4 regions of the Peribacillus sp. SIMBA_075 genome follow, and region 4 is predicted to be linked to each of the others. Evidence: predicted binding sites of a transcription regulator. Region 4 holds the regulator's gene; each other region holds the start of a gene.
What was found. The regulator LexA, encoded in region 4, represses DNA repair genes until DNA is damaged. The targets are predictions, from matches to a motif close to CGAACATATGTTCG.

Region 1 (3,219 bases), on a different contig from region 4:
GGTCAATACTTATAAATGGGTGAATGAGGAGGGCAAAGCCGTACTTGTCAAGTATCACTGGGAACCGAAACAAGGGATCAAGAACCTGACCCAGAAAGAGGCTAATGAAATACAAGCTACGAATTTCAATCATGCCACACAGGATTTATATGAAGCGATCGAACGTGGGGACTACCCGGAATGGGATCTAAACGTACAGATCATGAGTGATGACGATCATCCTGAATTGGATTTTGACCCGCTGGACGATACAAAGATCTGGCCGAAAGATGAATTCCCATGGCTACATGTCGGTACGATGGTATTGGATAAGAATCCGGAAGACTATTTCACTGAAGTGGAACAGGCTGCATTCGGCACGGGTGTCCTAGTGGATGGATTGGACTTCTCGGATGACAAGATGTTACAGGGACGTACTTTTTCTTATTCCGATACACAGCGTCACCGTGTTGGCGCGAATTACCTGCAATTGCCGATTAATGCTCCAAAGAAACGGACAGCCACGAATCAGACTGGCGGACAGATGCAATATGAAGTTGGCAGGGGGAACCAAAGCCCCCACATCAACTACGAACCATCAACAGTTGGCGGTTTGAAAGAAGCTGAACAGACGGGCAAGGAGTATACACCTATGGTAGAAGGGAAACTTGTCCGTGAGACAATCGATCGCCAAAGCAATACGAAGCAGGCCGGTGAAACATTCCGTGAATTCGAAGATTGGGAAAAAGATGATTTAATCTCCAATTTAGTGTCGGCATTGGCTCCTGCCGACAAGCGCATTCAGGTAAAAATGATTGCCCTCGCTGAAGAGGCTGATGAAGAGTATGGCCGCAGATTGAAAGAGGGATTAGCCTCGGCTTCTAAACATACGGAATCTTCAAAACCTCTGGGTGGTACGGATAATCCGGAGGCCGCAGTTAGAAAAGGACATGAAGCCGATCCATATTGATTGGTCTGAAAAGAAGCAAACATCCCTTTAAAAGGGGTTTGCCTCTTTTTTTTATGGGCATAATTGATGGATGGGTGGGTGGAACGATCTTCTAAGGATGCTTTTGAAAAACTAGTGGGAAATTAATTGGCAAAAAACTTCATAATCATTTAAACTGAAACTACTCTATTTTTCTCTTATAAAGGAGATGAAAAAATGATTAAAATTCTTTCTGCCCTTTTCTTTCCTTGTCTACTTGTCATGCTATTTTCAAGAGTCACCTATAACAATGTCGTGGGCCTTGTTTTAACTGTTGCCTTGATTACAGCTTCTGCATATAAAGGTTATACGCATACAAACTTATTGATCATCGTTGATGCCTTATCCCTTACAGTGGGATTTTGGTTATCAAAAAGAATGATGAAACGAACATCCAAGAGCGCCTGACATCAAAGGTGCTTTTTTTTTCTAAAAACATTCCATTTCCCTCAACAAACCATGAGTCCATAAAACTAAAAAGTAGAATGGATGTTCGCTTATTGCTGGTTTGTTTTGAGGCTATTGTGGTAGAATGAGTATATATACTTTCTTAAACCGGAATAAATAGAAGGGATATGCTCATGTCCCGTTTTCATATAAAAATATTTCAATAGGAGGCTATGCTTGGTGAAGGATAAGTTTGAGTTAGTCTCAAAATACTCTCCTCAAGGAGATCAACCTGCAGCAATTGAAATGCTTGTCGAAGGCATTAAAGAGGGAAAGGAAATGCAGACATTATTGGGGGCAACGGGGACAGGGAAAACGTTTACCGTTTCGAATGTTATTCAACAAATCAATAAACCGACACTTGTCATTGCCCACAATAAAACGTTGGCAGGGCAGCTTTACAGTGAGTTCAAAGAGTTTTTCCCTAATAATGCCGTTGAATACTTCGTCAGCTATTATGATTACTACCAGCCAGAAGCTTATGTTCCCTCCACTGATACATTCATCGAAAAAGATGCAAGCATCAATGATGAAATCGATAAACTGCGTCACTCGGCAACCTCGTCATTGTTCGAAAGGAAAGATGTCATCATCATTGCCAGTGTTTCGTGCATATATGGGCTGGGTTCTCCGGAAGAGTACAGGGAGATGGTTGTTTCTCTCCGTACAGGCATGGAAATAGACCGAAATGCCTTGCTCCACAGGCTCGTGGATATTCAATATGAGCGGAATGATATTGCTTTTCAACGGGGAACTTTCCGCGTTCGCGGTGACGTGGTTGAAATTTTCCCGGCATCACGCGATGAACATTGTGTACGGGTCGAGTTTTTCGGAGATGAGATAGACCGTATCCGTGAAGTCGATGCCCTGACTGGTGAAATCACAGGTGAACGCGAACATATCGCTATTTTCCCAGCTTCCCATTTCGTAACCCGAGAAGAGAAAATGAGGATAGCCATTCAGAATATCGACATGGAACTGGAAGAGAGATTAAAGGAATTAAGGGAAGATGAAAAACTTCTTGAAGCACAGCGCTTGGAGCAACGGACCCGTTATGATTTGGAAATGATGCGGGAAATGGGTTTTTGTTCAGGGATAGAGAACTATTCCCGCCATCTAACGCTTCGCCCATCAGGTGCGACACCATACACTTTAATGGATTACTTTCCAGAGGACTTCCTATTGGTCGTGGATGAATCACACGTTACCCTTTCGCAAATCCGGGGCATGTTCAATGGAGATCAGGCACGAAAGCAAGTGCTTGTCGATCATGGCTTCCGTCTGCCGTCTGCAAAAGATAACCGCCCTCTAAGATTTGAAGAATTCGAAAAAAAGGTCCACCAATCCATATTCGTTTCGGCAACTCCGGGACCATATGAACTCGAACATACGCCAGAAATGGTTCAGCAGATCATCCGTCCAACCGGATTGCTGGATCCAACGATTGAAGTGCGGCCAATTGAAGGACAGATAGATGACTTGATCGGTGAAATACAGGAGCGGGTCAAAAAGAACGAACGTGTCCTCATTACGACCTTAACGAAAAAGATGTCTGAAGATTTAACTGATTATTTAAAGGAAATTGGCATCAAGGTCCAATACCTCCATTCGGAAGTGAAGACCTTAGACAGGATAGAAATCATCCGGGAACTGCGAATGGGCAAATATGATGTACTTGTCGGAATCAATCTATTAAGGGAAGGCCTGGATATTCCGGAAGTGTCATTAGTGACCATTCTGGATGCCGATAAAGAAGGGTTCCTTCGCTCGGAACGTTCGCTTATTCAAACGATGGGCCGTGCAGC
Region 2 (3,219 bases), on a different contig from region 4:
GGTGCCATCCTCTTTATCATCGCTTCTACTACTGATTGGATCGATGGCCATTTTGCCAGGAAATATAATATGATTACTGATTTAGGGAAATTTTTAGATCCATTGGCTGATAAGCTTCTGGTTTCGGCTGCCCTAATTGTATTGGTTGATCTGGATTTAATGTACGGTCAGTCTTGGATTGCTATCGTGATCATTAGTCGTGAATTTGCAGTGACCGGTTTGCGTTTGGTACTGGCGGGTACAGGGGAAGTGGTTGCAGCGAACCAGCTTGGTAAAATTAAAACATGGGCACAAATTGTTTCTATTTCGGCATTATTGCTGCATAACCTTCCATTTGCCCTCATTTCTCTTCCGTTTGCTAATATCGCATTATGGATTGCATTGATTTTTACAATATGGTCAGGTTTGGATTATTTTATAAAAAACAAAGAAGTATTTGTTAATTCCAAGTAAAACGAATGGTGGTTTTGAAAAGATGGATGCAGAAATCATTGCAGTGGGCTCTGAGCTTCTTTTAGGACAAATCAATAACACTAATGGGAGATTCCTATCGCAGCAGTTTGCGGAAATGGGAATCAATGTTTTTTACCATACTGTAGTCGGGGATAACGACCGTCGTTTACAACAAGCTATAGAAATCGCTGAATCAAGGGCGAACTTGATCGTCTTTACAGGTGGACTAGGACCTACCAAAGATGATTTAACGAAGGAAACGATTGCTCGCCATATAGGGAAAAAGCTCGTTTTTAATGATGAGGCTTTGCAATCCATTGAAGCTTACTTCCAAAAACGGGACCGGCCGATGACGGAAAACAACAAGAAGCAGGCCCTTGTATTGGAGGGCAGTGAAGTGTTGGCGAACGATCATGGCATGGCACCGGGAATGGTCTTGTCCAAATCTGGGATTACATATATGCTTCTACCTGGTCCGCCAAGTGAAATGGAGCCGATGTTTTTAAGTTATGGTTATGAATCGATCATGAATAAATTGGATAAGCACGAACGAATCGATTCCAAGGTTCTTCGGTTCTACGGGATAGGTGAAGCCGAACTGGAAACGGTTATTGAAGATCTTCTTGTCAATCAAACGAATCCGACAATTGCTCCTCTGGCAGCCGAAGGGGAAGTGACGTTAAGGATTACCGCTAAAGACTCATCCAAAGAAAAATGCGAAGAGCTTATTTTAGAATCGGAAAAAGAAATCCTTAGCCGGGTAGGTAAGTTCTATTATGGAAGTGATAATACTTCGCTAATAAAGGAACTTGTAAAAGAATTAACGGTCCGCAAACTTTCAATCGCGGCAGCCGAAAGCTTGACAGGTGGAATGTTCCAAGAACAGCTGACAACCATCCCGGGGGCCGGTAAAGTTTTCAAAGGCGGCATTGTCAGTTATACGAATGATGCAAAGTCAAATGTACTTAGCGTCAGTGATGATACCATCTCAGAGCACGGGGTGGTCAGCGGTGAGTGTGCAATGGAAATGGCCTCTAATGTCCGGAAAAAGCTCGATGCAGACGTAGGCATAAGCTTTACGGGTGTCGCAGGACCGGATGAACAGGAAGGCAAGCCTGTTGGTACAGTATTCGTTGGCATTTCTTATCGGGATGGAAAGACTCATTTCAAAGAATTGAATCTTTCCGGAAGCAGGGCGCAGAACCGTATTCGCAGTGTGAAGTACGGCTGTCATTACCTGTTAAGGGATTTATAAACGCTGAAGCAGAGCTTTTTACGGCTCTGCTTTTTTATTTGGTTGAAAAAGTTTGTTTCTTGAAAAAACGGGGAAAAAGAAAAAAGTTAATTCAAAGAAAAAAGTTTTTAAAGTGAGTATGTGAATGGAAATGGGGATTTCCTCAAGATAAAATGGTTTTTTATAAAGAATATCCCGAAAGAAAAAAACGAATGAATGTTCGACTTTTTGCTTGGCAAAATAGTAAAAAGAGTATATAGTAAAGATAGGTTTTGAGACAGGATACAACCTTGATCTCAAATAATTGCTAACGTTAGAAAACCTTTAATCGGACAGCCGATTATTTGAATATAGAGGAGGAAATTGAGTGAGTGATCGTCAAGCGGCTTTAGATATGGCGTTAAAACAAATTGAAAAACAATTTGGTAAAGGTTCTATTATGAAACTTGGGGAACAGTCTGATCGAAGGATTTCAACGATTTCAAGCGGTTCTTTAGCATTGGACGTAGCATTGGGAGTAGGCGGATATCCAAGAGGTCGGGTCATTGAGATATATGGACCTGAAAGCTCCGGTAAAACGACTGTTGCATTACATGCTATTGCAGAAGTACAAAAGACTGGTGGCACGGCTGCATTCATTGATGCTGAGCATGCTCTAGATCCAGCATATTCAGAAAAACTTGGTGTGAATATTGATGAGCTACTGCTTTCACAGCCTGATACGGGTGAACAAGCCTTAGAGATCGCCGAAGCGTTAGTTCGAAGTGGAGCGGTAGATATCATAGTCATTGATTCGGTTGCCGCACTTGTTCCTAAAGCTGAAATCGAAGGTGAAATGGGAGATTCCCATATGGGTCTTCAAGCACGGATGATGTCTCAGGCACTTAGAAAACTGTCTGGTGCCATTAATAAATCAAACACCATTGCCATTTTCATTAACCAAGTCCGTGAAAAAATTGGTGTAATGTTTGGGAACCCAGAAACGACTCCGGGAGGCCGGGCATTGAAGTTCTATTCAACTGTTCGCCTGGAAGTGCGTCGTGCGGAACAATTAAAACAAGGTAATGAAATTGTCGGTAATAAAACTAAAATCAAAGTTGTAAAAAACAAGGTTGCCCCTCCATTCCGTCAAGCAGAAGTTGATATCATGTATGGTCAAGGGATTTCTCAGGAAGGTGAAATCATCGATATGGGTGCAGATCTTGATATCGTCCTTAAAAGCGGCTCATGGTACTCATATAATGAAGAGCGTGTCGGACAAGGCCGCGAAAATGCGAAGCTGTTCTTAAAAGAAAATCAGGATATCGCTCTGGAAATTTCTCAGAAAATCAGAGATCACTATAATCTTGATGGAGAACATGAATTGCCACCAGAGGAAAATGAAACAGAAGAACATTTTGAATTACTTGATTAATGGTAGGAAAAGGCCTAAGCTTGATAGCTTAGGCCTTTTCTATATATTGTGAGAAAAATGTGAAATTTCCAGCGGGTTAAATGGCTGTGAAAACGGATTTACAGACATTTTCCATAAT
Region 3 (3,219 bases), on a different contig from region 4:
AGAAGCTCCGTCTTGATTGCACGAAATACCGGCTCATAACGCCAATATCCATTGATGATCTCCAAAGTCGAACGAATCAGTTCAATCAGAGGATGATTCAGCATGGTCCGTTTGGAATCGACGAACAAGGGGATTTGATAATCCCGAAAAACGGTTTGTAAAATATCTGTGTATGCCTCTCCATTTCGGACTAAAATCGCAATATCACGGAAACGGTGCTGTTTCTTTCTGACAAGCGTCAAGATGTCCCGGGCAACTCCTTCAATCTCAGCTCTGCGGTTAACTGCCTGGGCGATCGTTACATCAGGTGACTGCCCAAACGTCCGTGCAGGACGAATGGCAAAGTAAGTTTCCAGATGATTCAGGCCCGGACTCTTTCCAAACCTTTCCGTCCCTTTTAAGATTCGGTCTTCAGAAATGGGTATACCGTTCCTCAATCCAGCCTGATAAAGGTTATGATAAAGATTTCCCGTTTGCCTGAACAATTGCAAATCATCCGGAGCATATTGTCTGTAGGGCTGATCTAACGTCAGCGAGACCGTTACACTCCTGCACAGCTTCATCATTTCTTCCACAATCAACAATTCCTGTGGCGTCAAGCTATAAAAACCATCGATATAGATATCCGCATTCCTTATATATGAAGACTCAGACATTTTCTCGATAAGCAAAGTGAAATAGTCTTCGGAATCTAAATATTTGCCAACCATTTCATCCTCAAACGCCTGATAGACCAATTCAAGGTCATGAAGTTTATCCTGAATGCCGCTGCCGGAGGGTGATGTTTCGGTCAAATAGTTTTGAATGTCATCCGGTTTGATGCAATACTGCTTGAACTCAGCCAGCATAAGCTCCATCTGTGCAATGAACCCCTGCTTATCAGCAGATCGACGAAACATCTTTAACTCTTCTTTTTTATCCTCCATGATCTTCCTTATCAACATATTAACGCCAACGCTGTCCAAATGGAGCCGGCTCATTCCCCCAGTTTCCTGAAGAACGCGCCAAGCAAGCCTGCTAAAACTGAAAACCTGTGTACGGATCATTCCGGCAAGGCCTGGTGTTTTAATTAATTTATATTCAGATAGAAACGTCATCTGATCAGGAACGAGGTAGATAATTGGATTGCCTTCGGGATTTTCTGCCAATTTGGTGCGAATTTCGCCCAATATATTCGAAGTTTTCCCTGCACCCGATCTTCCCAGTAAAAAACGGAGTGACATCTCTTTTCCCCCTTATACAACATAATATCTAGATCCATCATACCAGAAATACTTTCGTCTTTTTGACTAGGTTTCTGTTTCCAATTAGATTTACATTCTATTATTTTACCGTTTTCCTTTAAAAAACACCAATCGTACGTTCGCGTTTCCTCCAAAAGAAAAAGCCCTGATAATTTTCGGGCTTCCTCAATCATTCACCTGTAAATTTATAATTGAACTCTTTGATCGGCCAATATCGAACATCGACTTTACCGACAACATTTTCAACTGGTATGTAACCAAAGTGACGGCTGTCCGCACTTTCAAGGCGATTGTCACCCATGACAAAAAGCTTGCCCTTCGGGACTGTTGTCATGCCCGTCAATTCCTTTAATGTAAAATCGCCCGTAAAATCCTGTCCCGGGAAACCTTCCTTGTATTTCTCAAGATAAGGCTCATCCACTTTCTCACCATTTACGTAAAGCCAATCATCTTTATAACGAATGCGGTCACCTGCAATCCCTATAACTCGCTTAACATAATCTTCCTGTGCATTCGCATGAAAAACTATAATGTCAAAACGGTTGATATCTTGAATCTGATAATGGATTTTATTCACGACAAGTTTATTGCCGTCTTCAAGAGTCGGCTGCATCGAATCCCCTTCAACATCATAGCTTGAAAAGAAAAATGTACGGATTAAGATGTAAATAACAAAAGCTATCATGGCTGCTTTTATCCAATCGGACAAAGAATTCTTGTTTGTTTTTTCCATCTGGTTCAACCCCTACTACATTTATATACTAATTTATTGTCCTTCTTCTCTCTTCATGCTTTTATTTAATCGGACTTCCAGTCTTTTTCCCACATACCATAGGATAAAGATGACAATCCCGATAATGATCGTACGTACAGGCTTATGTATTAAGGATACCAAATCGTAACCTACGAAGCTGATCGTAAAAATCATCACCGCTTTCCCTCCAACGACTGCAAGTCCATATTGCAAGGGACTTACCTTTGAAAGTCCTGCCACGATATTCACGATGGCCGACGGTGTAAAAGGGAAGCAGAGCAGTATGAACAAAGGACCGAATCCATGGCTTTCCACCCAAACCATCAACCTCTGCACCTGCTTATGTTTTTGCAAAAATCGAAAAAACCTCATTTGACCATATCTTCTAATAACTAAAAAGATCAAAAAAGACCCCGCTACTGCACCAATCCAAGAAAATAAAAATCCCCACCAGAGACCAAAAGCCGTTGCATTTGCAAGCACGAACACCACTAAGGGTAAAAAGGGCAAAAAAGCTTCCAACATCGGCAGTAAGATTCCGGGAATTGGACCGAATGAGCGATATTGCTGAATGAGCGCCGATATATTATCAAGTGTAAACCACTCACGTATAGTATCCAAATCCATAATTATCTCCCTCGACATGCTACTATCAAAGCAGCATAAACTTATTAAAAACCGTTTACTTTAGATATATCACTTTCCCCTGAAATTGCAAGAATTATTATCCATATATCTTCATACTTTCCCTATCTCAGGAAAACATAATCTTGTTAACAAAAATTTCATCATTTATCAAAACTTCTTGCATATAAACTTAAAATACATTAGGATAAACGAACGAGAACAAACGTTCTGTTTTTTCACAAGATATACATATTAATATTAAAAACGTGCTTTTTTAGAAAGGAGCGGTCATGATGACCCGCATTCCAGAAGATGACCGAAATATGATTGAAAAAGCCATCTACCTCCCTATGGTTATTACAGTCTTAAACCGGGATCTCAAGGTCATCGAAATTAGTCCGTTTAAATTAAAAAGGCCCTATTCGGAACTAGTCGAGCATATATTAAAAGTCGTTCAGGACGATCTTGCCGAGGTACGGCGCTATTTGCGCAAGGAGAATATTAAAGTAAGTGAAATCAAACGTGATGAATCCTTCACGATGTATTGTTTTTTATATAAAGGATATGAAGAACATCATAATTATTTCAATCCCC
Region 4 (3,219 bases):
CTGTATATTTAGTTGATGTTCGAGAAAACGCCTGTTCACCGTAGCTTTGGATACATTGTATCCAAAGCCCCTTAAAGTGGCTGCGATTTCTGCAAATGTCAATCCATTGGCCCGGAGTTTAATAATCTCTTCAATGGGAATTTCCATACGTTCCCTTCCAGTAGAATTCCTTTGGTTCTGAAGATTGTTTTGAGGGCGGTAGCCTTTTTCAACGGCTCTTATCATCCCGCGTTTTATTTTTAAGTTATGTAATTTCCTTTGATATTCCTCTACAATACCGACTATCTGGATGACCATGGCATCCGAATCCGATAACTCTATTTCCCCATCGTGTGAGAGCGTATAGATTTTCACGTCTTCTTTAAGGATGACATGGAAAAGGGCTATTTTGGCATTCCCTCTTCCTAGTCTTGTTTCGTCCTGGATTAATAGAACTTCGGCTTCTTTGGCTTTAAATAGTTCGATCATGTCAAAAATGCCATCCCGGTTTAACTCATAACCGCTTTCCTGTTCCTTTATTATGGAAACAACTTCCATATCCAACTTTTCGGCCAATTTGACTAATTCATCTTCCTGCCTTGCCAATGATGTCTCCTGTGACTCTTTTTCTGTGCTGACCCTACAATAGATTATTGCCTTCATAATACCCTACCTTCACTGCTTACTGCTGACTTGCCAAATTCTGAACAAGTTCTTCCCCTTTAACCGGTATGACAATGACTTGACCAGGTTTAATCGAATCTGCCCTGACTCCATTATGCTCTTCTATCCAACCAATGAATTCTTTTTTTGTCAAATCAGCTTCATCATATTTTTCGGCAATTCCCCATAGGGTGTCGCCTTCACCTACTTCTATAGAAAGGAAATCCTTTTTTTGATCATTGTCCAATGTACAAGAGAATAAAATTGAAAAGATGAATACTGATCCAGCTAACAGAATCGTATATACATAATTTTTGTATATTTTTTTCATAAATAACCCTCCAAAGCGAATGTTCGTTCGTATGTTATGTCAAAATTATAATACGAACGTTTGTTTCAGTCAACAACTAAATTCGAACTTATGTTTGTATAGAATTGGGGGCCATGCTATAATGGGGCAAAGAACATTGGAGAAGAGGTGCACATATGACTAAACTATCAAAACGGCAGCAAGATATCCTTGATTTCATTAAAGAAGAGGTCCGCCAAAAAGGGTATCCACCTTCCGTCCGGGAGATTGGCGAAGCAGTGGGACTTGCATCAAGTTCAACAGTACACGGACATTTATCCCGCCTGGAAAGTAAAGGTCTGATAAGACGTGACCCAACCAAGCCGAGGGCCATTGAAATACTGAACTTGGAGGAAGCGAATAATATCCCCAAAGCTAGTGTCGTGAACGTGCCGTTACTTGGTAAAGTAACCGCGGGCATGCCGATAACTGCAATTGAGAACATAGAAGAATACTTTCCGCTTCCCGAAAGCATGGTTCCACATGATGACCATGTTTTCATGCTAGAAATCATGGGCGAAAGTATGATTGAAGCAGGAATCCATGATGGAGATTATGTCATCGTGAAACAACAAAGCAGTGCCAATAATGGAGATATCGTCGTGGCCATGACGGAAGATGATGAAGCCACTGTAAAACGATTCTTTAAGGAACCGGATTACATAAGGCTTCAGCCTGAGAACTCAAATATGGAACCAATTATTTTAAGAGATGTTTCGATACTTGGAAAAGTAATTGGCTTATATAGACAAATACATTAAAAGCGCTAAATGCGCTTTTTTTTGTTTGTTTAATTTATGTCCGAAATTCTATCATTATGCATTTGGAAGACTAGGTTTGAAATATTTTTTTAATAGAAGCGTGTTTTCATAGGAGTATTTAAACATTATTCATTTATGGCGGTTGATAGGCAAGGTATCGCTTTCTGGATATATGTACTTTAGGAAAAATATGAAACCATAAAATTAATAAAGAGCGAGATAAAACCCCGCTCCCTGTAAATGTTCATTTCACTCTTAATCTTTGGTTCACTTTAATAAGGTTAAGATCGACCAATCCATTCCACTGTTGAATCTGCATTTGCGTAGAACCATATGCTTTTGCAAGCGCAGATACGGAATCCCCTTTTTTGACGATATGATAGACCTCTTCGATGCTTTCATCATATTTAGTTAAATCGCTTGTTTCGATTAGGTTCGCCAGTTTTTCTATATATTTCGGATCCGAGGCGTAACCCGCATCGAATATTGCTTTGAGTGCTTTTTTGTAATCTTGTTCTCCAATGACGGCTGTATACAAACTTCTATTCCATGAAGTTCCCTTTACATATAGATTGGCAAGATCTCTTAGACTTTCTTCCCATGTTGGGTATTTTCTGAATTTGTTCCATACTTGAACGGGTGCACCGTTGACGTATTCAATTGTTTGTATAATGACTGACTCGCCCTTAAAATCACCTTTTGTACCGAATATATTCTTTCCTTGATTTGCTAAAAAGCTTGTCCCATATCCACTCTCCAAACAAGCTTGTGCAATGATCACAGAAGGCAAAATTTTAAATTCCTTTTGAATTTTCAGGGCATATGGAGCAATTTCCTTAATAAACGTTTCCTTGCTCATTAGAACCTCCATCATTAGGACTCACTTTCTTAACTGGTTATCTTCATTCATATCGTATTCTAAACCATGAAAAGGGTGACAGCATGTCCAGCAAAAAAGGTACTGATATTTGGTTAATTGTCTTCACTATGATCAAAAAAGAGCCAGCATACATTGAGCGGCTTCACATTGAACTCTGAAAGTCTTCGAAACTTGTTGTATCAACTTTCATTGATCAATCGTTTATATTGCATTAATTAATATGGTATAAATCCTTTGTAAATGGTAAAAATTAATTGTGAAAACTTCTAAGGTGGTGACATTATGGACTTCCCAACCATCCATACAAACTTTTGGGATGCAGTGATAGCCATTCCTACCATCATGACACTTACTCAACTTATTAAGGTCATGTTTCCAATTCCTCCAAAATTCATCCCTGCCATCGCTTTGGTTCTAGGCTTATTCATTTCCATTTTCATCAGCCATCGACACCATTTGGTTGCAGGAATTTTCATGGGCTGGTTTTATGGCTATGCAAGCATAGGCAACTATGCTGCTCTCAAAACTAGTATTTTGTCTTATAGAGAATCTTATCAAAAGTAGGATTGAACTATACATGATAGCAC

Region 1: the regulator LexA is predicted to act here: its motif matches at 1,450-1,463, upstream of uvrB (excinuclease ABC subunit UvrB).
Region 2: the regulator LexA is predicted to act here: its motif matches at 1,897-1,910, upstream of recA (recombinase RecA).
Region 3: the regulator LexA is predicted to act here: its motif matches at 1,353-1,366, upstream of addB (helicase-exonuclease AddAB subunit AddB).

Annotation. Positions count from the first base shown of each region.
Region 1 covers NZ_JAWRYN010000003.1:56,643-59,861, reverse strand. Annotated here, with positions in the region: gene SB775_RS03650 (catalase) at 1-949, shown strand, start outside; gene SB775_RS03645 (CsbA family protein) at 1,145-1,375, shown strand; gene uvrB (excinuclease ABC subunit UvrB) at 1,595-3,219, shown strand, end outside.
Region 2 covers NZ_JAWRYN010000001.1:307,569-310,787, forward strand. Annotated here, with positions in the region: gene pgsA (CDP-diacylglycerol--glycerol-3-phosphate 3-phosphatidyltransferase) at 1-453, shown strand, start outside; gene SB775_RS01545 (competence/damage-inducible protein A) at 476-1,708, shown strand; gene recA (recombinase RecA) at 2,055-3,101, shown strand.
Region 3 covers NZ_JAWRYN010000004.1:2,314-5,532, reverse strand. Annotated here, with positions in the region: gene addB (helicase-exonuclease AddAB subunit AddB) at 1-1,223, opposite strand, end outside; gene lepB (signal peptidase I) at 1,414-1,977, opposite strand; gene SB775_RS04810 (TVP38/TMEM64 family protein) at 2,011-2,625, opposite strand; gene SB775_RS04805 (YhjD family protein) at 2,919-3,219, shown strand, end outside.
Region 4 covers NZ_JAWRYN010000024.1:275-3,493, reverse strand. Annotated here, with positions in the region: gene SB775_RS16880 (YneB family resolvase-like protein) at 1-642, opposite strand, end outside; gene yneA (cell division suppressor protein YneA) at 662-973, opposite strand; gene lexA (transcriptional repressor LexA) at 1,129-1,752, shown strand; gene SB775_RS16865 (glucosaminidase domain-containing protein) at 1,997-2,611, opposite strand; gene SB775_RS16860 (hypothetical protein) at 2,915-3,196, shown strand.